4 regions of the Pseudomonas sp. SWRI51 genome follow, and region 3 is predicted to be linked to each of the others. Evidence: predicted binding sites of a transcription regulator. Region 3 holds the regulator's gene; each other region holds the start of a gene.
The links. Region 3 encodes FliA, which starts transcription of late flagellar genes. Its sites were predicted from a motif close to CTAAAGTTTNNNNNNNNNNNGCCGNTAA; they were not measured.
Positions count from the first base shown of each region.

Region 1: HU720_RS07005 (methyl-accepting chemotaxis protein) is a predicted target of FliA. The motif match lies at 2,994-3,021, and genes of this name have one in related genera.
Region 2: HU720_RS20480 (methyl-accepting chemotaxis protein) is a predicted target of FliA. The motif match lies at 3,690-3,717, and genes of this name have one in related genera.
Region 4: HU720_RS14255 (methyl-accepting chemotaxis protein) is a predicted target of FliA. The motif match lies at 3,383-3,410, and genes of this name have one in related genera.

Region 1 is NZ_JABWRG010000013.1:48,781-54,479, forward strand. It holds gene HU720_RS06990 (ATPase domain-containing protein) at 1-1,391, opposite strand, end outside; gene HU720_RS06995 (ATP-binding protein) at 1,404-2,561, opposite strand; gene HU720_RS07000 (hypothetical protein) at 2,702-2,914, shown strand; gene HU720_RS07005 (methyl-accepting chemotaxis protein) at 3,064-4,683, shown strand; tRNA gene HU720_RS07010 (tRNA-Leu) at 4,879-4,963, shown strand; gene HU720_RS07015 (DoxX family protein) at 5,051-5,464, shown strand; gene HU720_RS07020 (hypothetical protein) at 5,484-5,681, opposite strand.
Region 2 is NZ_JABWRG010000097.1:10,981-16,679, reverse strand. It holds gene fdhD (formate dehydrogenase accessory sulfurtransferase FdhD) at 1-270, shown strand, start outside; gene HU720_RS20490 (FdhF/YdeP family oxidoreductase) at 279-2,624, shown strand; gene HU720_RS20485 (YMGG-like glycine zipper-containing protein) at 2,968-3,447, shown strand; gene HU720_RS20480 (methyl-accepting chemotaxis protein) at 3,775-4,857, shown strand; gene HU720_RS20475 (response regulator) at 4,877-5,242, shown strand; gene HU720_RS20470 (STAS domain-containing protein) at 5,242-5,571, shown strand; gene HU720_RS20465 (chemotaxis protein CheA) at 5,576-5,699, shown strand, end outside.
Region 3 is NZ_JABWRG010000051.1:20,456-26,154, forward strand. It holds gene flhA (flagellar biosynthesis protein FlhA) at 1-705, shown strand, start outside; gene flhF (flagellar biosynthesis protein FlhF) at 717-2,027, shown strand; gene fleN (flagellar synthesis regulator FleN) at 2,141-2,974, shown strand; gene fliA (RNA polymerase sigma factor FliA) at 2,971-3,711, shown strand; gene HU720_RS15495 (chemotaxis response regulator CheY) at 3,818-4,192, shown strand; gene HU720_RS15500 (protein phosphatase CheZ) at 4,215-5,003, shown strand; gene HU720_RS15505 (chemotaxis protein CheA) at 5,016-5,699, shown strand, end outside.
Region 4 is NZ_JABWRG010000044.1:4,111-9,809, reverse strand. It holds gene ggt (gamma-glutamyltransferase) at 1-1,283, shown strand, start outside; gene HU720_RS14255 (methyl-accepting chemotaxis protein) at 1,377-3,296, opposite strand; gene HU720_RS14250 (neutral zinc metallopeptidase) at 3,481-4,362, opposite strand; gene pcaH (protocatechuate 3,4-dioxygenase subunit beta) at 4,552-5,271, shown strand; gene pcaG (protocatechuate 3,4-dioxygenase subunit alpha) at 5,283-5,699, shown strand, end outside.

The DNA of each region.
Region 1 (5,699 bases), on a different contig from region 3:
AATGCCCGCCCAAGGCGGATACCTTGCGGGCTCAGGGTCAGCGACTGCAGCGATTGATCATGGTCGCTGTCGCGCACTTTGATGACCGATAGCACTCGGTGGACACAGGCATCGAGTTCGGCGAGGCGCATCAACACCAGGTTGTCGACCAAGCTGGAGAGGTCAGGCGCGGGCGCGGTGATTTCTGCACCGAAAATGTCGCGCATTTCCCAAGTCAGCAGCACCGTCACATCCCGCGCGCGCAACTCGCCCGTCAAGGCGCGAAAGAACGCATTGAGCCTTGCCGGGTCCTGCGCCAGCCTGCCAAAGGCGCCCAGGCTATCGATCACCACCCGCCGTGCGCCCGAAGCCTGCACCTGCTCCAGCAGCCGTGCACCTACCTGATCCAACAAGCCTTCAGTGGTGGGCTGCCAGCACAGCTGCACAGCGCCGCTGCGCTCCAACTCATCAATGCCCAGGCCCAGCGCCTGCGCCTTGAGGCGCAACCGAGTCGGGGTTTCGTAGAAGCCAAAGTGCAGGCCCGGTGACTCACGGCTCGATGCCGCCAGAAACGCGATGCCCAATGCCGTCTTGCCAACCCCGGAAGGCCCCATCAACAGAGTGACAGAACCTTGTGCCAGGCCACCGCCCAGCATGCGGTCCAGATCCGGCACACCGGTACCGACTTTCTCCAGCACCTGTGACCCCGGTTGGGTGGGGCGGCTGTACAACGCTTCAAGCCGCGGAAAGACCTGCAAACCATCCTCACCGATCAGGCACTCATGTCGCCCCGACAGTGCTGCGCTACCTCGGGTTTTGCGCAGGTGAACATGGCGCACAGCGGCATTGCCGGCCATTTGCTCGCTCAGTTCGATCACCCCATCGACCATGGTGTGCTCGGGGCTGCCCTCCTCCAGCCTGGAACTGGTCAACAGCAGCACCGTGCAGCCTGCGAACGCAGCGTGCCCTTGCAGTTCAGAGACGAACTTCTTGGTATCGATGGGGGTTGCAGCCTGTGCTCGGGCGTTGAGCAGGCCATCGACGATCAGCAGGCTGGCATGGTGCCGGGCGATTTCCTCGCGCAGCAGGCGCACCACGGCATCCAGCCCGTCCTGCTCCAGGGTGTCGAATGCACTGAGGAACTGAAGCGTGTCACCGACCATTTCGCGGTCGAAGAAGCTCAAGGTCGACAGGTACTGGAACAAGCGCTCGTGGGATTCGCTGAGCAACGTGGCAACCAGCACTCGGCCGCCGTCGCGCACGTGATTACAGGCCAGCTGGTTGACCAGGATGGTCTTGCCCGAGCCAGGGTGGCCCTGAACGATATAAGAAGACCCGATGACCAGCCCGCCCTTGAGCAGGGCATCCAGTCCGGCGATACCTGTACGCAGGCGCTTGAGTTGTTCAACCATGAGGGTTATCCGTCAGTCGATTGAGGGCAATGGGTGGTCGGCGCAGGCTGGCAGGTACAGGCTCATGCAGCAGCCCTCACCCGGCTGGCTGGCCACGGCTATTGCACCATTGCTTTGCTTGGCGAACCCATACACCTGGCTAAGGCCCAGGCCGGTGCCCTTGCCGAAAGCCTTGGTGGTAAAGAAAGGCTCGAAGATTCTCGGGAGCACCTGGGGGTCGATCCCTTGGCCATCATCCTGCACGTCAAAGCGCACGAACAGGCCGTGCAGGCCTCCGACCTCGCCTGCCAACAGCGCGCTGGCAACCACCAGGCGTATCTGCCCTTTCTCGGCAATGGCATCGCGCGCATTGAACATCAGGTTAAGCAGCACCATCTGCAACTGCCCGGCGTCCACCTCTATCAGCGGTAGATCCGGCTGAACCTCTTGGACCAGTGCGATACCACGGGGCAAGGCGTGCTCAAGCAGGCTGCGGGTAGACTCGATCACCTGCGCCGGGGTGATGCGTGCATGGCTCAGTTGGCGGTGCCGGGCAAAACTGAGCAGTTGCTGGGTCAGCTGGGTGCCCCGCTGGCCGGCATCGAGGATATGTTCGAGCAGGCGCTGCGTGCGCACGGGGTCCTGGCTGCCGAGGGCCAGCCGCGCGGAGCTTAGAACGATCGTCAGCAGGTTATTGAAATCATGGGCCAGGCCACCGGTCAACTGCCCCAGCGCTTCAAGCTTCTGTGCCTGGAATAGCTGCGCACGCATGGCATCGAGCTGCAGGGCCGAATCGCGACGGTCGGTAATATCGCGAGTCACCTTGGCCAGGCCTATCACCTCACCCTGCTCATCACGGATCACATCCAGCGCTGCCAACGCCCAGAACTGCGTACCGTCCTTGCGCACGCGCCAGCCTTCATCCTGCGCCACACCCTCTTCGAGGGCCTGCTGCAGAATGCGTGCGGGGCGACCTTGAGCGCAGTCCTGATCGGTAAAGAACAACGAAAAATGCTGGCCGATTACCTCGTCGGCGCAATAGCCCTTGATGCGCTGGGCACCGGCGTTCCAAGACACCACGTGGCCTGTGGGGTCGAGCATGTAGATGGCGTAGTCCACCACCGACTGCACCAGCCGTTCATAGCGCGTATCGGGTGTTGCGGGAGGGGTCGGGCGGTCCGCTGAAACCATGGGATCTCCACAAGCGGCGCGAAAGACATCATCAGCTTAGCTAAAACCTGCGCCCATTACCGCGGCTGTCGTCGGACCGTGACCAACCCGCCCGGCATGCCCTATAGTAGAGGCGCCCGCTTCAGCGTTAAGGACGCCACATGCCCGCCACACCCCGTATGCAAGGCTTGCAAGACGACCTTTTGCGCACCGCCGCCGACCTGGACACCTTGTCTGAAGCCCTCGACGGCCACGCCCGTTATTTGCGCCATTCCATCCACAAGGACGACGCCCCTGCGCTGGATGACCATGCCCAAGGCCTGCGGGACTCGGCAGGCGACATGCGCGACCTGGCGGCCACGATCAATTCTTGACCTTGCGCCCTGAAGTCTTTGCTCTGCAAAGTCGGACTTCGGGGCGGGTTCAAGCCTTCAGTAGAGCCTCGTCAGGCATCTCATTTTTTTTCATTCAGGGCCGATACGATGATTAGGCATGCAGCCATCATCCCCTTCGGAGTCCGCCCGTGAATCTAAGAAACCTGAACCTGGCGCCGCGTGCCGCGCTCTTCTTCTCCCTGATCGTAGGGCTCGTTGTGGTGCTGGGTATTTTTGCAGTGGTCCAGATGGGCAAGCTGCGCGATATCGAAAAGGACGTCGAGCAGAACTGGATGGCCAGTATCCGCCAAACCGCGATGATGAACGCTGCAACGCTTCGCCTGAGGCTGGAAACCCAGCGCGGGCTGGCAGACCCACAAAGCCTGCAGAAAACCATTGAAAGCTTCCCTGCCTACCGCAAGGCCCTGGCCGACACCGTAGCGGGTTATGAGGCACTTATTGCCAGCGACAAAGAGCGCGCCTTGTTCTCTGAAGTTAAAAACAGCGCGCACGCTTATCAACAGCAGTTGGAACTGCTGGAACCCATGATGAAGGCAGGCGACCTCCCCTCAGCAGTGCGCCTGGTTGCCGCGAGCATTCGTCCGCTGACCAGCAAGATGGAACAGCAGATCAAGGACCTCACCGACTTCAACAACAGCGGGGCTGCAGCAGCGGGCGAAATGGCAACCAGCATCTATTCATCAGGCCGCACACTTGTCGTAAGCATCATAGCCGTTGTCGTGCTGCTGACCATCGGCCTGGCAGTCCTGCTTACCAAAAGCATTACCTCCCCCATCAGTAACGCGTTGTCTGTGGCCGAGCGGATCGCCAGCAGCGACTTGTCGAAGGAAGTGCAGGTTATCGGAACCGATGAAGCCGCCAGGCTGCTCAAGGCCTTGGCGCAAATGCAACACAATCTGCGCGATACGATTGTGCAGATATCCGATTCCTCCACTCAGTTGGCCTCGGCAGCCGAGGAAATGACCGCCGTCACGGAAGCATCGAGCCGTGGCCTGGTGTCCCAAAATGATGAAGTCAACCAGGCCGCCACCGCGGTTACCGAGATGAGCGCCGCCGTGGATGAAGTGGCTCGCAGTGCCGAGTCCGCCTCCCAGGACTCGAAACGCACGCAAGGCTTTACCGAGAGCGGGCTGGACCGGGTGGCGCAGACCTTGAAGTCGATCCAGCGGCTCAGCGGCAACGTGGAGCAAACAAGCGAACAGATCCAAGGGTTGTCGAACCGTGCGCAGGCTATCTCCAAAGTCGTGGAGGTTATCCGGGGCATTGCCGAACAAACCAACCTGCTGGCGCTGAACGCCGCAATCGAAGCTGCGCGGGCAGGCGAACAGGGGCGAGGCTTTGCTGTGGTCGCTGACGAGGTCAGGGCGTTGGCGCATCGCACTCAACTGTCGACGCAAGAGATCGAGCAAATGATTGCAACGATTCAGACCGATTCCGAGCAGGCGGTACAGGCGATGACCACGAGCCGAGATCTGGCCAACCAGTCCTTGGACATTGCTCAGGAAGCCAGCACTTCGCTGGACCAGATCGCCACTGCGATCACGCAAATCAATGAGCGTAACCTGCAAATCGCGACGGCGTCTGAAGAGCAGTCCCATGTGGCGCGTGAAGTGGACCAGAACCTTTTGCGTATCCGCGACCTCGCCTCGCAAAGTGCTGCCGGGGCAAGCCAGACAGCCAGTGCTTGCGGGGAAGTGTCGCAATTAGCCATCAACCTCAACCAATTGGTCACGCGTTTTGTGGTCTGACGTACCGGGAAACACCTGACTACCTGTAACACCCACCCTGGCCACTTCGCTATACACAAAGAGGTGGCCACGGGGGAAACCTAGAGCCTCAAGGCCGCGTATTCAACACGCCCATGGCGGGCAGCTCGTGCCAGCAGGCACCCTAAATCGTTGATTTGCGCAATATTTTCGTGTCTAATCGGCTGCTTCACATCGGCCTCGATGGTGAAATTGGTAGACACATCGCACTTAAAATGCGCCGCCGCAAGGCATCCCGGTTCGAGTCCGGGTCGAGGCACCATTGCTGCTCCCCCACCTTATCCTTCCGCCAGTCATTCGCCAGCTAGCTGCTAGAGTGGACAGTGTCACTGTTCATTGGAGCGCCGCCATGCGCTATGCACTGCTCGAAGGGCAACGCGACATCATCCTGCTGCTCGCCCGCATTCTGTTGATGGTCCTGTTCGTGCTCGCCGGCTGGGGAAAGCTGACCGGCTTCGACGGCACGGTAGCCTATATGACCTCACTCGGCGCCCCTGCCCCGACCTTGGCCGCTGCGGTGGCGGTGGTCATGGAGTTCGCAGTCGCCATCCTGCTGATCCTGGGCTTCTACACCCGGCCGCTGGCGTTGCTGTTCGCGCTGTTCGTGCTGGGCACGGCGCTGATCGGCCACCCGTTCTGGAACATGGTCGACCCCGAGCGCAGCGCCAACATGACCCAGTTTCTGAAAAACATGAGCATCATCGGCGGCCTGCTGGCGCTGGCCGTCGCAGGCCCTGGGCGCATTTCACTGGACCGGCGCTAAGCCGACTGCGGCTGCGGCGTCAGTCGTCGCAGTCGTCGCAGTCGTCGTGCCAGGCCGGGTGATTATCGTCATCGTCGAAGTCATCGAGCAGGTCTTCATCCTCCTCGACTCCATCCAGCACGCCTTGGGCATCTGCCTCGGGGTCAAAGCCGTCGTGGAATTCATGGTCGAGCAGGTGGTCGTGCTCGGGTTCGTGCAGATCGTCTTCGTCACGCATGGCAGGCTCCTTTCACCT
Region 2 (5,699 bases), on a different contig from region 3:
CGTGAAGACATTGGCCGGCACAACGCACTGGACAAGCTGATCGGCGCCCTGCTGCGCCAACGCATCGACACCCAAGGTGGCCTGGCTATCGTCACCAGCCGCTGCAGCCTGGAGCTGATCCAGAAAGTGCTGCGCGCCGGCATCCAGACCCTGGTCAGCCTTTCGGCGCCCACCGGCCTTGCCCTGCAATGGGCACGCAAGCACAACCTCAACCTTATTCATTTGCCTAAACACAGTGCACCGCGGGTTTTCAGCCCCGCGGCGGAGTAGCAACAGCCGTGACCTCTTACGAAAAGCTCCCCGATAACGCCCCCGCCTCCACCCCGCGCTACAAGCCCTACCCTGGCCCCGCTGGCGGCTGGGGCGCGCTGCGCAGCGTGGCCAAGGCGTGGGTCGGCAGCGACAACGCGCTGAAGAACATCCGCGCGCTGCTCAAGACCAACCAGAACGGCGGTTTCGACTGCCCGGGCTGCGCCTGGGGCGACTCGCCGGAAAGCGGCATGGTCAAGTTCTGCGAGAACGGCGCCAAGGCGGTGAACTGGGAGGCAACCAAGCGCCGCGTCGATGCCGCATTCTTTGCGCGTTACAGCGTCACTGCGCTGCTGCAGCAAAGCGACTACTGGCTCGAATACCAGGGCCGCCTGACCGAGCCGATGGTCTACGACCCGCTCAGCGACCGTTACCAGCCGATCGACTGGGACGCTGCCTTTGCGCTGATTGCGCGCCACCTGAACGGGCTGTCGAGCCCGGATCAGGCCGAGTTCTACACCTCCGGGCGCGCCAGCAACGAAGCGGCGTACCTGTACCAGTTGTTCGTGCGCGCCTACGGCACCAATAACTTCCCGGACTGCTCGAACATGTGCCACGAGGCCAGTGGCGTCGCCCTTGGGCAGAGCGTTGGCGTCGGCAAGGGCACCGTCACCTATGACGACTTCGAGCACGCCGATACCATTTTTGTCTGGGGCCAGAACCCCGGCACCAACCACCCGCGCATGCTCGACCCGCTGCGTGATGCCGTGAAGCGCGGCGCCCAGGTGATTTGCGTCAACCCGCTCAAAGAGCGCGGCCTGGAGCGCTTCCAGCACCCGCAGAACCCGCTGGAGATGCTGACCAACAGCGACCGCCCGACCAACACGGCGTTCTTGCGCCCGGCCCTGGGCGGCGACATGGCGTTGCTGCGCGGCATGGCCAAGTTCCTGCTGCAATGGGAGCGCGAAGCCCAGGCCGCTGGCCAGCCGGCGGTGTTTGACCACGCATTCATTGCCGAGCATGGCCATGGTGTGGACGAGTACCTGGCGGTAGTCGACGCAACGCCATGGGCTCAAATCGAAGCGCAGTCGGGCCTGACCCTGGCCGACATCGAACTGTCGGCGCGCATGTACTGCAAAGGCAAGCGCGTGATCATGTGCTGGGCCATGGGCATCACCCAGCATCGCCACTCGGTGCCGACCATCCAGGAAATCGTCAACCTGATGCTGCTGCGCGGCAACCTCGGTGCGCCGGGCGCGGGCCTGTGCCCGGTACGCGGCCACAGCAACGTGCAGGGCGACCGCACCATGGGCATCAATGAACGCCCACCGGTCGCGCTGCTCGATGCCCTGCAAAAGCGTTTTGGTTTCGACGTGCCTCGGCACAACGGCCACAACACCGTCGAGGCGATCCACGCCATGCTCGAAGGCCGCGCCAAGGTGTTCATCGGGCTGGGCGGCAACTTCGCCCAGGCGACCCCGGACACCGAGCGCACCGCCCAGGCGCTGCGCAACTGCGACCTGACCGTGCACATCAGCACCAAACTCAACCGCAGCCACCTGGTGCATGGCAAGCAGGCGCTGATCCTGCCGTGCCTGGGCCGCACCGATATCGACCTGCAGGATGACGGCCCACAGGCGGTCACCGTGGAAGATTCGTTCAGCATGGTCCACGCCTCCAACGGCCAGCTCAAGCCGCTGTCGCGCCAGATGCGTTCTGAGCCTGCGGTGGTTGCAGGTATCGCCGCCGCCACGCTGGGCAAGCAGCCGGTGGACTGGCAATGGCTGGTGGCCGACTACGGGCGTATTCGCGACCTGATCGCCGACACCATTCCGGGCTTCGCCGACTTCAATCAGCGCCTGGAACTGCCGGGGGGTTTCTACCTTGGCAACAGCGCCGGCAGCCGACAGTGGCAGACTGCAAGCGGGCGCGCCAACTTCAAGGCCAACCTGCTGCCCGACAGCCTGCTCGATGAGCGCGTGCGTGCCAGCGGCCAGTTGCCCGACCTGATCATGCAATCGATGCGCTCGCACGATCAGTACAACACCACCATTTATGGCATGGACGACCGTTATCGCGGCGTGCGCGGCCAGCGTGACGTGCTGTTCGCCAACGAAGCCGACATCATCCGCCTGGGCTTCCAGCCGGGGCAGAAGGTCGACATCGTGTCGCTGTGGGGCGACGAGCACGTGCGCCGGGTGCACGGCTTCACGCTGCTGGCGTTCGACATTCCTGCCGGGCAGGCGGCGGCTTATTACCCTGAGGTGAACCCGCTGGTACCGCTGGAGAGCATTGGCGAGGGCAGCCACACGCCGACCTCCAAGTTCATTGCCATCAAGCTTGAGCGGGCGCGGGATGACGGGCGCATCATCTAATCCCCACCGCCAGCCGGCGCGGCCCTTCCTGTAGGAGCGGCCTTGCGTCGCGAAAGGGCTGCGAAGCGGCCCCAGCGATTTTGCATGACACGCAAATCCTGGGGCCTTTCGCGGCACAAGGCCGCTCCTACACACACCTGGCTGACGCCCACAAAAAAGCCCTGTCCGCAATGGATCAGGGCTTCGTCACAAATACCTCGGACAGCCAAAAACGGCGAAAGTTTCATACACAATTCAACAACTTACAGAATTGTGTACAACTCGTGCTACTCGTCGGATTTCGATTGCCAGCAGCACGGCCCAGCCTCAAATTCCGCTTCGTCATCCCTCTGAGGCTCTCTCGATGAAGAAGTACTCCTCGATTCTGTTGTTGTCTTTCAGCTTGCTCAGCGGCGTTGCCATGGCAGGCGGCACCACCGAAGCCGGCATTGGCGGCGCGCTAGGTGGGGTACTGGGCTCGGTGGTCGGTCAGCAGATCGGCGGCAGCACCGGCGGCGCTATTGGCGCAGGGCTGGGCGGCGCGGCCGGTAGTGCGGTGGGTGCCGACAAACGCCAGCGCGGTGAGGCAGCCATCGGTGGCGCCTTGGGCGCAGCCGGCGGTAACGTGGTCGGTCGCTCGCTGGGCGGCACCAACGGCAGCTACATCGGTGCAGCAGCAGGCGGCGGCGCCGGCGGCGCACTGGGTAACTACATGGGCAACAAGGCCGACGAAGACGAGCGCCGCGATGATCGCCGCTACCGTCGCGGCTATGATGACCGCCGTCACTACGACCGCGGCCACCACTACGGCCACCGCAAGCACAAGCGCCACGGTCGTCACTAAAATACCCCTGGCCTGCGGCGCCCGCCGCAGGCCACCCCCCTTAATGGCTTAGGCAAATTGCCACCACGCCATTGGCTTACGCCATACTCCTAACCCTTAAGCATTCCCGCCTCCTACCCTGCGACAAAACGCGTCGGCCCACACTCGGCTGTAAACGGCGCCCCGCCCGGTTTTAGCTGACTGGTCAATCAAAAAAATGGCGATACCCGCGACTACCGCTCGGCCATGACTCCATGGTCGGATTAAGGGCTGTCCCGATTTTGACGTCAAAACTCGGCCTGTACCATTTGCGCTCGTAACCTGGAAAAGGCGCGCAGCGGAATGCGGATGTATCTCGTCATATGGACCGGCATAGCGGTATGCGCCACGGCATTGTTCACCGGTATCGTCTGGTTGGGCCTGCTTGCGCTCAGCGCCATCGCACTCGCTACCCTGCTCCTACGCCCCCGCCCTATTGCCAGCCCTGCACAGGCCCTGGCCGAAGCCCTGCCGGAAGCTACCCAACCGCGTGATCGCGACCTGTCGCTGCTGCTGCCGCACGCCGCCACCGCCTGGGCCGACGGCCTGCAGCAAAGCCGCTTGCTGGTTGCCGAGAACATCGGCGGTTTGCTCGAGCGCTTTGCCGCCATTCACCAGCGCGTGGGTGTGTCGCTCGATGCCGCCGAACGCACCCTGGAACAAGACGGCGTCGGCCAAGGGCTGCGCCACTGCACCGAACAACTGCATCAGGTCACCGAAGCCTTCGCCAGCCGTGGCCAGCGCCAGAGCGCGGTGCTGGAAAGCATCAGCCACCTGGACAGCTACACCGGCCAGTTGCAACAGATGGCCCGGCACGTCCAGGAAATCGCCAACCAGACCAACCTGCTGGCGCTCAACGCCGCCATCGAAGCAGCCCGTGCCGGCGAGTACGGCCGCGGCTTTTCGGTAGTCGCCGACGAGGTGCGCAAACTCTCGCAACTGTCGGCCACCACCGGGCAGTCGATGGATGCCAAGGTTGGCGAGATCAACCATGCCATCCAGTCCAGCATCGAAACCGCCCAGGCCCTCACGATCCACGACCAGACCGACCTGGCGCGCATGCAGCAATTGCTCGATGAGGTGATCGACGGCCTTGGCGGCAACCTCAAGGCCCTCGACCAGACCTCCCGCGAGCTGCAGCAGGACGCCCGCACCACCCAGCACCATATCCAGGCGATTCTGGTCAACCTGCAGTTCCAGGACCGGGTCGACCAGATGCTTGACCATATCGCCATCGACCTTGCCGAGCTGCTGACCGCCATCGCCACCGATGACCCGGCCTTGGGCGACATCGACGCCTGGCTGCGTGGCCAGCGCGAGCGCTTCACCACCCGCGAAGAGCGCAGCGGCCAGCGCGAACCGGCCGATGCTGGCGAACTCACCTTCTTCTAACCCCTCAGGTACTCCCCCAATGGCCAAAACCATTCTGATCGTCGACGACTCGGCCTCCATGCGCCAACTGGTGCGCATCAGCCTCGCCAGCGCCGGCCATACCATCATCGAAGCCTGCGACGGGCAGGATGCGCTGGCCAAGCTGACCGGGCAGAAGGTCAACCTGATCATCAGCGACGTGAACATGCCCAAGCTCGATGGCATCGGCCTGGTCAAGGCCCTCAAGGCCCGCGCCGAGTACCGCTTCACGCCGATCATGATGCTCACCACCGAAAGCGAGCAAAGCAAGAAGGCCGAGGGCCAGGCAGCCGGTGCCAAGGCGTGGATGGTCAAACCATTCCAGCCTCAGCAGTTGCTGGCTGCCGTAGAAAAGCTGGTGGGCTGATGGCCAGCCTGACGCTACGGCCCAGCGCAGCAGACACGCCTGCATGCCTGTGCCTGGCGGGCGACCTGACCATTTTCGAGGCGCGCGACACCCACGCCGCGCTGCTCGAGTTGCTGGCTGAAAACCCCGGCCCCTGGGCGCTCGACCTCAGCGCGCTGGGCGAGCTCGACAGCGCCGGGCTGCAACTGCTGCTGGCCCTGGGCAAGCAGTTGGGCGGCGCCAACACGCCACTGCAAGTGCTGGCTGTGTCCAGCGAGGCCGCCGCACTGATCGAGCTGCTACGCCCGACCGGGCTGTTGCTTGACCTCCAATCCGTCTGTGCAGGATGACCCCATGCTCGACGCAGAACAGTGGCAGCAGTTACTCCAAGGTTTTCTAGAAGAAGCCAACGACCTGCTGCGCGAAGCCGAAGACTGCCTGCTGGTACTGGAGCGCAGCCCCACTGACAGCGAGGCCA
Region 3 (5,699 bases):
GATATCGCCCAGCGCGCCCAGGCGCAGTCGCTCGGCTACACCGTGGTCGATGCCAGTACGGTTGTGGCCACGCACCTCAACCAGATCCTGCAAAAGCACTGTCACGAGCTGATCGGCCACGAAGAAGTGCAGCAATTGCTGCAAGTGCTGGCCAAGGCCTCGCCTAAGCTGGCTGAAGAGTTGGTGCCGGGCGTCATTTCCTTGTCGGGGCTGTTGAAGGTTTTGCAGGCGCTGCTGTCAGAGCAAGTGCCAGTGCGCGATATACGCAGCATTGCCGAAGCCATCGCCAACAACGCGGCCAAGAGTCAAGATACCGCCGCGCTGGTGGCTACGGTGCGTGTCGGCTTGAGCCGCGCAATCGTGCAAAGCATTGTGGGCGTTGAGTCCGAGCTTCCTGTGATCACCTTGGAACCAAGGTTGGAACAGATCTTGCTCAATAGTCTGCAAAGGGCCGGGCAGGGTCAGGAAGATGGTGTTCTTCTTGAGCCGAGCATGGCCGAGAAGCTTCAGCGTTCGTTGATCGAGGCAGCCCAGCGTCAGGAGATGCAGGGCCAGCCGGCCATCCTTCTGGTGGCCGGCCCGATCCGGGCCATGCTGTCGCGCTTCGGCCGCCTGGCTGTACCGAATTTGCATGTTTTGGCGTATCAGGAAATACCTGACAACAAGCAAGTCACCATCGTTGCCACCGTGGGCCCAAATGGCTGAGGTAGTGGGTTATGCAAGTTAAGCGTTTTTTCGCCGCCGATATGCGTCAGGCCATGAAACTGGTCCGCGATGAGCTTGGCGCCGATGCCGCGATCATCGGCAACCGGCGCATTGCAGGCGGTGTCGAGCTGACGGCCGCGCTGGACTACAAGCTGTCCGCGCTGGCGCCGCGCGTGCCCAACGTCGAGCTCGAAGACGAACTGCGCAAGACCCAGTCCCGCATCGTTACCGCCCAAGCCGAAATCAGCGGCCGCAACGAGCTGGGCGACGGCAATCGTCAACTGTTCGCCGGCCAGTCGCTGACCGCCTCCGAGCCGCTGGTAGAGCCGCATGTCGAGGCGCCGCAAGCGGCACCTGCGCCGGCACCGGCCCCGGTCGAAGCGCGCTTGCTGGACGCCATGCGCTCAGAACTTTCGGGCCTGCGCGAACTGCTTGAAGTGCAGCTCGGCTCGCTGGCCTGGGGCCAACTGCAAGGCAGCAAACCGCAGCAGGCCAACCTGTGGCGCCGTTTGCAGCGCCTGGGCTTGTCCGGCGGGCTGGCCCGTGAACTGCTCGAACTGACCGCTGGCATCGAAGAGCCGCGCCAAGCCTGGCGCATGGTGCTTGCGCACTTGGCGCGCATGATCGAAGTGCCGCAGATCGAACCGATCGAGGAGGGCGGGGTCATCGCCATGGTCGGCCCGGCCGGCATGGGCAAGACTACCACCCTGGCCAAGCTGGCTGCGCGCTACGTGCTCAAGTACGGCGCCAACAACCTGGCCCTGGTGAGCATGGACAGCTTCCGTATCGGCGCCCAGGAGCAGCTCAAGACCCTTGGGCGCATCCTCAACGTCTCGGTAACCTACGTCGACCCGGGCGAGTCCCTGGCCCAGGCGCTAGAGCCGCTGCTGCGCAAGCGTGTGGTGCTGATCGACACCGCCGGCCTGCAAGCCAGCGACCCGGCACTGCGCATGCAGCTCGAAACGCTGGCAGGGCGAGGCATTGCCTCGAAGAATTATCTGGTCATGGCCACCACCAGCCAGAAACAGGTGCTGACCGCCGCCTACCACAGCTACAAGCGCTGCGGCCTGGCCGGTTGCATCCTGACCAAGCTCGATGAAACGGCCTGCCTCGGCGAAGTGCTGAGCCTGGCCATCAGCCATGAGTTGCCGATTGCCTATCTGACCGATGGCCCGCGCATCCCTGAAGACCTGCAACTGCCGCGCAAGCACCAACTGGTGAGCCGCGCCGTCAGTGTGCAGATGCAAGACGAGCCCAGCGAGGAGGCCATGGCCGACATGTTCGCTGATCTCTACCACAACCCTGGCAAGCGGGTGGGTTGAGGTGAAAACGGTAAAAAGTACCTACATCATGGGGTTGCCCGGCAGATCCGTGGCGTCGAGCGTTCAGCCTCCTGAGTGGCCTGGGTTCAAGCGAGACAAGGTAATCAGAAGACATGGGTAGCATGCATCCCGTACAGGTGATCGCCGTCACCGGTGGTAAAGGTGGCGTCGGCAAGACCAACGTTTCAGTGAACCTGTCCCTGGCACTGGCCGAGCTCGGCCGCCGGGTCATGCTGCTTGATGCCGACCTGGGCCTGGCCAATGTCGACGTGCTGCTCGGTCTGACCCCCAAACACACCCTTGCCGATGTCATGGAAGGGCGCTGTGAGCTGCGCGATGTGCTGCTGCAGGGGCCAGGTGGGGTACGTATCGTCCCGGCTGCCTCCGGCACGCAGAGCATGGTGCACCTGGCGCCGGCCCAGCACGCTGGCCTGATTCAGGCGTTCAGCGATGTTGGCGACAATCTCGATGTGCTGGTCATCGACACCGCTGCCGGCATCGGTGACTCGGTAGTCAGTTTTGTGCGCGCCGCGCAGGAAGTGCTGCTGGTGGTGTGCGACGAGCCTACCTCGATCACCGACGCCTACGCCCTGATCAAGCTGCTCAACCGCGATTACGGCATGAACCGCTTCCGCGTGCTGGCCAACATGGCACAAAGCCCGCAGGAAGGGCGCAACCTGTTTGCCAAGTTGACCAAGGTCACGGACCGCTTCCTCGACGTCGCCCTACAATACGTCGGCGCCGTGCCTTACGACGAATGCGTTCGCAAGGCGGTGCAGAAGCAGCGGGCGGTCTATGAGGCCTTCCCTCGGTCCAAGTGTGCGCTGGCTTTCAAGGCCATCGCGCAGAAGGTCGATAGCTGGCCGCTGCCTGCCAACCCGCGTGGGCATCTGGAGTTTTTCGTCGAGCGTCTGGTGCAGCCGACCAGTGCGGGGCCAGTACTATGAATTCGAGCGGTTTCAAGATGTACAGCAAGGCGTCCAAGGACGCGCAGTACGAGCTGGTTGAACGCTACGCGCCGCTGGTCAAACGCATCGCCTATCACCTGCTGGCGCGTCTGCCGGCCAACGTGCAGGTCGAAGACCTCATCCAGGCCGGCATGATCGGCCTGCTGGAAGTGGCCAACAAGTATGACGCCAGCAAGGGCGCCAGCTTCGAAACCTACGCCGGTATCCGCATCCGCGGAGCGATGCTCGACGAGGTCCGCAAAGGTGACTGGGCGCCACGTTCGGTGCATCGAAATACGCGCATGGTCAGTGATGCAATGCGCTGTGTTGAAGCAAGAACTGGCCGTGACGCTAAAGATCACGAGGTTGCTGCCGAACTCCAATTGAGTCTCGATGATTACTACGGGATTCTGAACGATACCTTGGGCAGCCGACTGTTCAGTTTCGACGACCTTTTGCAGGACGGCGAACATGAAGGGTTGCACGAGGATGGAGTGAGCGGACAGCTTGAGCCATCGCGTGATCTGGAAGACGAGCGCTTCCAGCGTGCCCTGGCCGATGCGATCGCCAACCTGCCGGAGCGCGAGCGCCTGGTACTGGCGCTGTACTACGACGAAGAGCTGAACCTCAAGGAAATCGGTGAGGTCCTGGGGGTCAGCGAATCGCGTGTCAGCCAGTTGCACAGCCAATGTGCAGCTCGGCTGCGCAGCCGCCTTGGGGAATGGCGCGCGCGTTGAACCCAGGTTCAGTGCAGTCGTTTATTTTTGTAGTGCCGAATTGATTGAGCGCGCGCTCGGCGCCGAGCGCGTTAAAGACTGCTTGGAGGTCTAATTGAACAAAGACATGAAAATCCTCATCGTTGACGACTTTTCGACGATGCGGCGGATCATCAAGAACCTGTTGCGTGATCTGGGCTTCACCAATGTCAAGGAAGCCGATGACGGCAACACGGCACTGCCGATGCTCCATAGCGAGAACTTCGACTTCCTCGTGACCGACTGGAACATGCCTGGCATGACCGGTATCGACCTGTTGCGCGCAGTGCGCGCCGACGAGCGCCTCAAGCACCTTCCCGTGCTGATGGTGACCGCCGAAGCCAAGCGCGAGCAGATCATTGAAGCGGCCCAGGCCGGCGTCAACGGTTACGTGGTCAAGCCTTTCACCGCCCAGGCGCTGAAAGAAAAGATCGAAAAGATCTTCGAACGCGTCAACGGCTGAGCCACGTCAGGGGGCGCAAGCAATGGAGTCAACCAACAACTCTTTGGGTGAGTTTGAAACGACCCTGAAGAAGCATGCCCAGGAACTGGTCGAGAGCCTCGAGCGCGGCCGGTTCGGTGATGCCGTGCAGCTTATTCACCAACTGAACCAGACCCGCGACCGCGGGCTGTATCAGGAAGTCGGCAAGCTCACACGCGAATTGCACAGCGCAATCGTCAACTTCCATATCGACCCGGCAACGCCGCAGGCCGAGGAAGTGTCGCAGATCACTGACGCCACCGAGCGCCTCTCCTATGTGGTTCGCCTCACTGAAGGCGCGGCCAACCGCACCATGGACCTGGCCGAGGCGTGCACCCCGGTGCTCAACGACCTGGCCAGCGAGGCGCGCAGCTTGTCCACCGACTGGCAGCGCTTCATGCGCCGCGAAGTGGAAGCGACGGAGTTCCGTGAATTGGTCAAGCGTGTCGACAGTTTCCTGACGCATAGCGCTGAAGGTAACCAGAAAGTCGCCGGCCACCTCAACGAGATTGTCCTGGCTCAGGACTATCAGGACCTCACCGGTCAAGTGATCAAGCGCGTCACTGCGCTGGTTACCGAAGTTGAAAGCAACCTGCTCAAGCTCGTGCTCATGGCCAGTCAAGTCGATCGGTTTGCCGGTATCGAACATGACCACGAGCAGCTGCGTGCTGAAAAAGATGAAGAAAAACATCCAACTCGGGGTGAAGGTCCGCAGATTCATGCCGATAAGCGTGAAGACGTCGTGTCCAGCCAGGACGATGTTGACGATTTGCTGTCCAGCCTGGGTTTTTAAGGAGCACGTTTAATGAGCTTCGGCGCCGATGAAGAAATCCTTCAGGATTTCCTGGTAGAAGCCGGCGAAATCCTCGAGCTTTTGTCCGAGCAGCTGGTCGAGCTGGAAAGCCGACCGGACGATGCGGACTTGCTCAATGCGATTTTCCGCGGTTTCCACACTGTTAAAGGGGGCGCCGGCTTCCTTCAGCTCAACGAGTTGGTGGAGTGCTGCCATATCGCGGAGAACGTCTTCGACATCTTGCGCAAAGGTGAGCGCCGGGTCGACGCCGAGCTGATGGACGTGGTGCTCGAAGCACTCGACACGGTCAACAGCATGTTCAGCCAGGTGCGCGAGCGCACCCAGGTTACCCCCGCTACCCGTGAGCTGCTGGCGGCGCTGTCGCGCCTTGCCGAGCCGGGTAGCGCGGCACCTGCACCTGTGGTCGAGCCTGAGCCTGTGGTCGAGGCCGCTGCTGAGGCGGACATCACCGACACCGAGTTCGAGCAATTGCTCGATTCGCTCGACGCGGTCAAGGCCCAAGCTGCCCAAAGCGAGCAGGCGCAAGGCCAGGCAGTCAGCGCCGAAGGTGACGAGATCACCGATTCGGAGTTTGAATCGCTGCTTGACCAGTTGCACGGCAAAGGCCAGTTCTCGGCACCCGCCGTGGCCAGCGCTCCCGCTGCCGCTCCGGCCGCCGGCAGCGATGAAATCACC
Region 4 (5,699 bases), on a different contig from region 3:
CGGTGATGGGGTTGTGGGAGGCGCACCAGAAGTTTGGCAAGTTGCCGTGGAGCGAGTTGCTCACCCCCGCCATCGGCTATGCCAGGAACGGCTTCAAGATCGCCCAGAAGCAGTACCAGTACCGTGACGACGCCCAGGGGCTGTTCAAGACCGCGACCAATTTCAACGACTATTTTGGCCATATGAAAGTCGGCGAGCTGTTCAAGCAGCCGGAGCTGGCGCAGACCCTTGAGCGCATCGCCGACAAGGGCGTGAGCGAGTTCTACCAAGGCAAGACCGCCGACCTGCTGGTGGCACAGATGAAGGCCGATAACGGCCTGATCAGCAAACAGGACCTGGCCGACTACAAGGCCGTGTGGCGTGACCCGATTGCCATCAGCTGGCGCGGCAACGTGGTCTACACCGCGCCACCGCCAAGCTCGGGTGGTGTGGCCCTGGCCCAGTTGCTGGGCATCAAGGAAGACCGCGCAGCGGACTTCAAGGGCGTGGAGCACAACTCGGCCAAATACATTCACCTGTTGGCCGAGATCGAAAAACGCGTGTTCGCCGACCGCGCCGACTACCTCGGCGACCCTGGTTTCACCAAGGTGCCGGTGGATCAACTGATGGCCAAGGATTACCTGGCCAAGCGCGCAGCGCAGGTCAACCCCAACGCCATCTCGGCCACCGACAAGGTCAAGCCGGGCCTGGAGCCGCACCAGACCACGCACTTCTCCATCGTCGACAAGCAGGGCAACGCGGTGAGCAACACCTACACCCTCAACCTGGACTACGGCAGTGGCGTGGTGGTGAAAGGGGCTGGTTTCCTGCTCAACGATGAAATGGATGACTTCAGTGCCAAACCGGGTGCAGCCAACGTATTTGGTGTGGTCGGCGGTGACGCCAACGCCATCGAGCCAGGCAAGCGCATGCTGTCGTCGATGAGCCCCAGCCTGGTAACCCGTGATGGGCAGGTGGTGCTCGTGGTCGGTACGCCGGGCGGCTCGCGGATTTTTACCTCGATCTTCCAGGTGATGAACAACCTGTATGACTTCGGCATGCCGCTGGAAAAAGCCGTGGCTGCGCAGCGGGTGCACCACCAGTTGCTGCCCAAGGACACCATTTACTTCGACAGCTACGCGCCGCTCAAAGGGCCAGTGGCCGATGACCTGAAGAAAATGGGGTATGTGCTTGAGGATCAGGGCTGGGAGATGGGTGACATCCAGGCGATCCGGGTCACCGGGCAGAAACTTGAGACCGCCTCCGACCCACGTGGGCGTGGCGTGGGCATGGTCGTCAAGTAACCGCTTGCGCAAATGATCGCGGGGCAAGCCCGCTCCTACGGTGCCCGTGTCGGCATCCGTGGGAGCGGGCTTGCCCCGCGATGCTTTACCGGGTCAGACGCGGAACTTGCTGACCAAGGTCTGCAGGTGCCCACCCAGACGCGCCAGCTCGATGCTGGACGCTGCGGTCTCATCGCTGGCCGAGGCGGTTTGCTCGGACACATCACGCACGTTCAGAATGCTGCGGCTGATCTCTTCGGCCACGGCGCTCTGCTGCTCGGCGGCGGCGGCGATCTGCTGGTTCATCGACTGAATGTTCGACACCGTCCGGGTGATGCTGTCCAGCGAACCACCGGCCTTGCGCGCCAGCTCGACGCTGCTGTCGGTCAGGCTACGGCTGCCGCTCATGACGTCGGCAACCTGCTGGGTGCCCTGTTGCAGGCTGGCAATCAGGCCTTCGATTTCTTCGGTGGACTGCTGGGTCCGCTGGGCCAGGCCGCGGACTTCGTCGGCGACCACGGCAAAACCACGGCCCGCTTCACCGGCACGGGCGGCTTCGATGGCGGCGTTAAGCGCCAGCAGGTTGGTCTGCTCGGCCACCGACTTGATCACATCCATGACGCTGCCGATCTTCTGGCTTTCCTGCTGCAGCAGGTTCATGGCTTCAGTGGAACGGTTGACTTCAGTGGCCAGGCGCTCGATCTGGCTGATCGCCTCGCCAACCACTTTGTCACCGTTGCGCGCTTCAGTATCGGCGTTGGTGGCAGCCATGGCAGCCTGCTCGGCGTTACGCGCAACTTCCTGCACGGTGGCGGCCATTTCGTGCATGGCAGTGGCCACCTGGTCGGTTTCGACCTTCTGGCTGTTGGCACCGGCACTGGTCTGCTCGGTCACTGCCGACAGTTCCTCGGCGGCGCTGGCGATTTGCGTGACGCCGTCACGGATGCCGCCGATCAGCTCGCGCAGGGTGGTGCCCATACGCGCGATGCCCTGTTGCAGCACGCCCAGCTCGTCGCGGCGAGTAACGCGCAGGTTCTGGGTCAGGTCGCCTGCGGCGATCTTCTCCACAGCGTCCAGGGTTTCGCGCAGCGGGCGGGTGATCTGGCGCGTGATGATGAATGCTGCCAGCACACCGACCAGCAGCGCCAGCAAGGTGGCGATGATCTGCAGGCTGCGGGCCTGGGCGCTTTCGATGTCGCGACGCTCGATCTGGATGGCGTACAGCGCATCGCTGCGCTTGACGATGTCGGCGCCTTGCACAGTCATCTCGGCGCGTGCGGTGGCGATGGCTGCGACCGCATCACGGAACTGGCGCACCGCGTCGCGGTAGGCCAGCACCGACTGTTCGAACTGTTGCAGGCGGGGGGCTTCGTTGGGCAGTTCGCGCTTGAGCGTGTCGACTTCGACCAGCGCGGCATCGAGCTGGCGCAGGGCGGCCTGTTCGTTGGCGGCGCTGTTGTCGGCGATGTAGCCGCGCACGTCGATGCGCACCTGCAGCAGTTGCTGGCGGGCCTTGCTGATCAACTGGTACTGGGCCAGGCGCACGCTGTCGGACTCACTGCGGCTCATCACGTCCTGGCTCAGGGCGTCCATGGCTTCGTCGGCCTTGATCGCCACCAGGTTCATCGAATCGCGGGCAGCGGTAGAGACCTTGTAGCCGGCGCGCATCTTGTTCAGCGACACCTTGTACTCACTGATGGTCTGGCCCAGCGCCTGCAGCAACTTGACGTTGTCGAGGCTCTTGAAGGTGCTGACCAGGTAATCCTGCTGCTTGCTGAAGGCGTCCAGCTTGGTCTGGGTATTGGCCGCCGAGGCGTCGTCGCCGTTGGCGATCATGTACTGCAGACGCGCCACGCGCAGGTCGGTCAGGTCTTTGTTGAGCTTACCGATGTCGCTCATCCAGTTGCTGCGGTCGATAAGGCTGCCCAGGCTGTTCCAGCCGGTCAGGGCCAGCAGGCCGGTCAGGACCAGCACCAGGCCGAAGCCCAGGCCGAGTTTGAGGTTGACGCTGATGTTGGCAAACCAGCTATTCATGCACGCTCTCCGAATTTGATTTCTTTCACTTGATCTCAAACCGCGGGCGTTGTTCTTGTGCAGGGCCCGGCTGATTCGTGAAGGTGTTATCGGCCAGCGAGGCGTAAGCTGAAACGCCGTTCAGCAGATTTATAACCCATTGAAATGTGTGGGTTTCGGGGCCGCGAGGCAGCCCCTGGAGGGCTTACAGGCTGCGGGCTGCGAAGGTGTCGCACTGGTTCACGTCGCCGCTGGAAAAACCGGCCTTGAACCAGCGCACCCGCTGCTGCGAAGTGCCATGGGTGAAGGAGTCAGGCACAACGCGGCCCTGGCCCTGCTGTTGCAGGCGGTCGTCACCGATGGCGTTGGCGGCGTTGAGCGCTTCCTCGACGTCGCCGGGCTCCAGCCAGTTCAGGCGTTTTTGCGCCTGATAGGCCCAGACCCCAGCCAGGCAGTCGGCCTGCAATTCCTGGCGCACCAGCAAGCCGTTGTCGCCTTCCATGCGTTGCCCGCTGCGGCGTGCGGCGTCGACTTTGGCCGATACGCCAAGCAGGGTCTGGACGTGGTGGCCGATTTCGTGGGCGATCACATAGGCTTGGGCGAAGTCGCCTTCGGCGGCAAAGCGGGTTTCCATTTCGCGGAAGAACGTCATGTCCAGGTACACGCGCTGGTCGGCCGGGCAGTAGAACGGCCCCACTGCCGAGGAGGCGAAGCCGCAGGCGGAGTTCACCTGGCCGCTGAACAGCACCAGTTTCGGGTCTTGGTATTGCTTGCCGGCTTGGGCGAACAGGGCTTTCCAGGTGTCTTCGGTGTCGCCGAGGATCGAGGCAACAAAGGCCGCCTGCTCGTCGTTGGCCGCCGGCGCCTTGTTGCCGACAGTGGCCGGCGCCTGTTGCTGCATTTGCCCGGTCAGTTGGCCAAGAATCTGCAGCGGGTCCTGCCCGGTCAGCCAGCCGATGCCGACGATCAGCAAAATGGCGCCGAGCCCAAGGCCCTTGCCGCCGCCGAAACGCATGCCGCCGCCACCGCCACCTGCGCCGCGGGCATCGACCACGTTGTCGCTGCGTCGGCCTTTTCGCCATTCCATGTGGAGCTCTCCGGTTGTTGAAACATCAAGTCAAAAGATTAGTCCAGTGCTGAGCAACCCGCTCATGCATAACCAAATGGTTATGCCTGTGACCGCCAATTTCAGTATTCATCCCGCCCGGCCTGCCGGAAACTGCAAGTCCGCCTGCCACGCCCAGGCGCTTCGATAATTCCAAGAGAGGAACCCGGCATGCCCGCCCAGGACACCAGCCGCTTCGTGATCCGTGATCGCAACTGGCACCCCAAGGCCCTCACGCCTGATTACAAGACCTCGATTGCCCGCTCCCCGCGCCAAGCGCTGGTGAGCATTCCGCAGTCGATCAGCGAAACCACCGGCCCGGATTTTTCCCATCTGCGCTTTGGCCAACATGACCACGACCTGCTGCTGAACTTCAACAATGGTGGCCTGCCGATTGGCGAGCGCATTATCGTGGCCGGGCGCATTGTCGACCAGTACGGCAAGCCGGTGCCCAATACGTTGGTCGAAATGTGGCAAGCCAACGCAGGTGGCCGCTATCGGCACAAGAACGACCGTTACCTGGCCCCGCTGGACCCCAACTTCGGTGGCGTTGGCCGCTGCCTTAGCGACCGTGACGGCTACTACAGCTTCCGCACCATCAAGCCCGGCCCATACCCTTGGCGCAACGGCCCCAACGACTGGCGCCCGGCGCATATCCACTTCTCGGTGAGCGGCCCATCGATTGCCACCAAGCTGATTACCCAGCTGTATTTCGAAGGCGACCCGTTGATTCCGATGTGCCCTATCGTCAAGTCGATCGCCAACCCTGATGCGGTCCAGCAACTGATCGCCAAGCTCGACATGAGCGCGGCCAATCCGATGGATTGCCTGGCATATCGCTTTGACATCGTACTGCGCGGCCAGCGCCAGACCCACTTCGAAAACCGCTGAGGAGCGCCGTCATGCCTATCGAACTGCTGCCGGAAACCCCATCGCAGACTGCTGGCCCTTACGTGCACATTGGCCTGGCACTGGAAGCTGCGGGCAACCCGACCCGCGAACAGGAAATCTGGAGCCACCTGGCCAAGCCGCAGGCGCCAGGCGAGCACATTCTGCTGATCGGCCACGTCTATGACGGCAATGGCCACCTGGTGCGCGATTCATTCCTCGAAGTCTGGCAGGCCGACGCCAATGGCCAGTATCAGGATGACTACAACCAGGAGCATGCGTTCAACAGCTTCGGTCGGACCGCCACCACCTTCGATGCTGGGGAGTGGACGCTGCACACGGTCAAGCCTGGGGTGGTCAACAATGCTGCCGGTGTGCCGATGGCGCCGCACATCAACATCAGCCTGTTTGCCCGTGGCATCAATATTCAC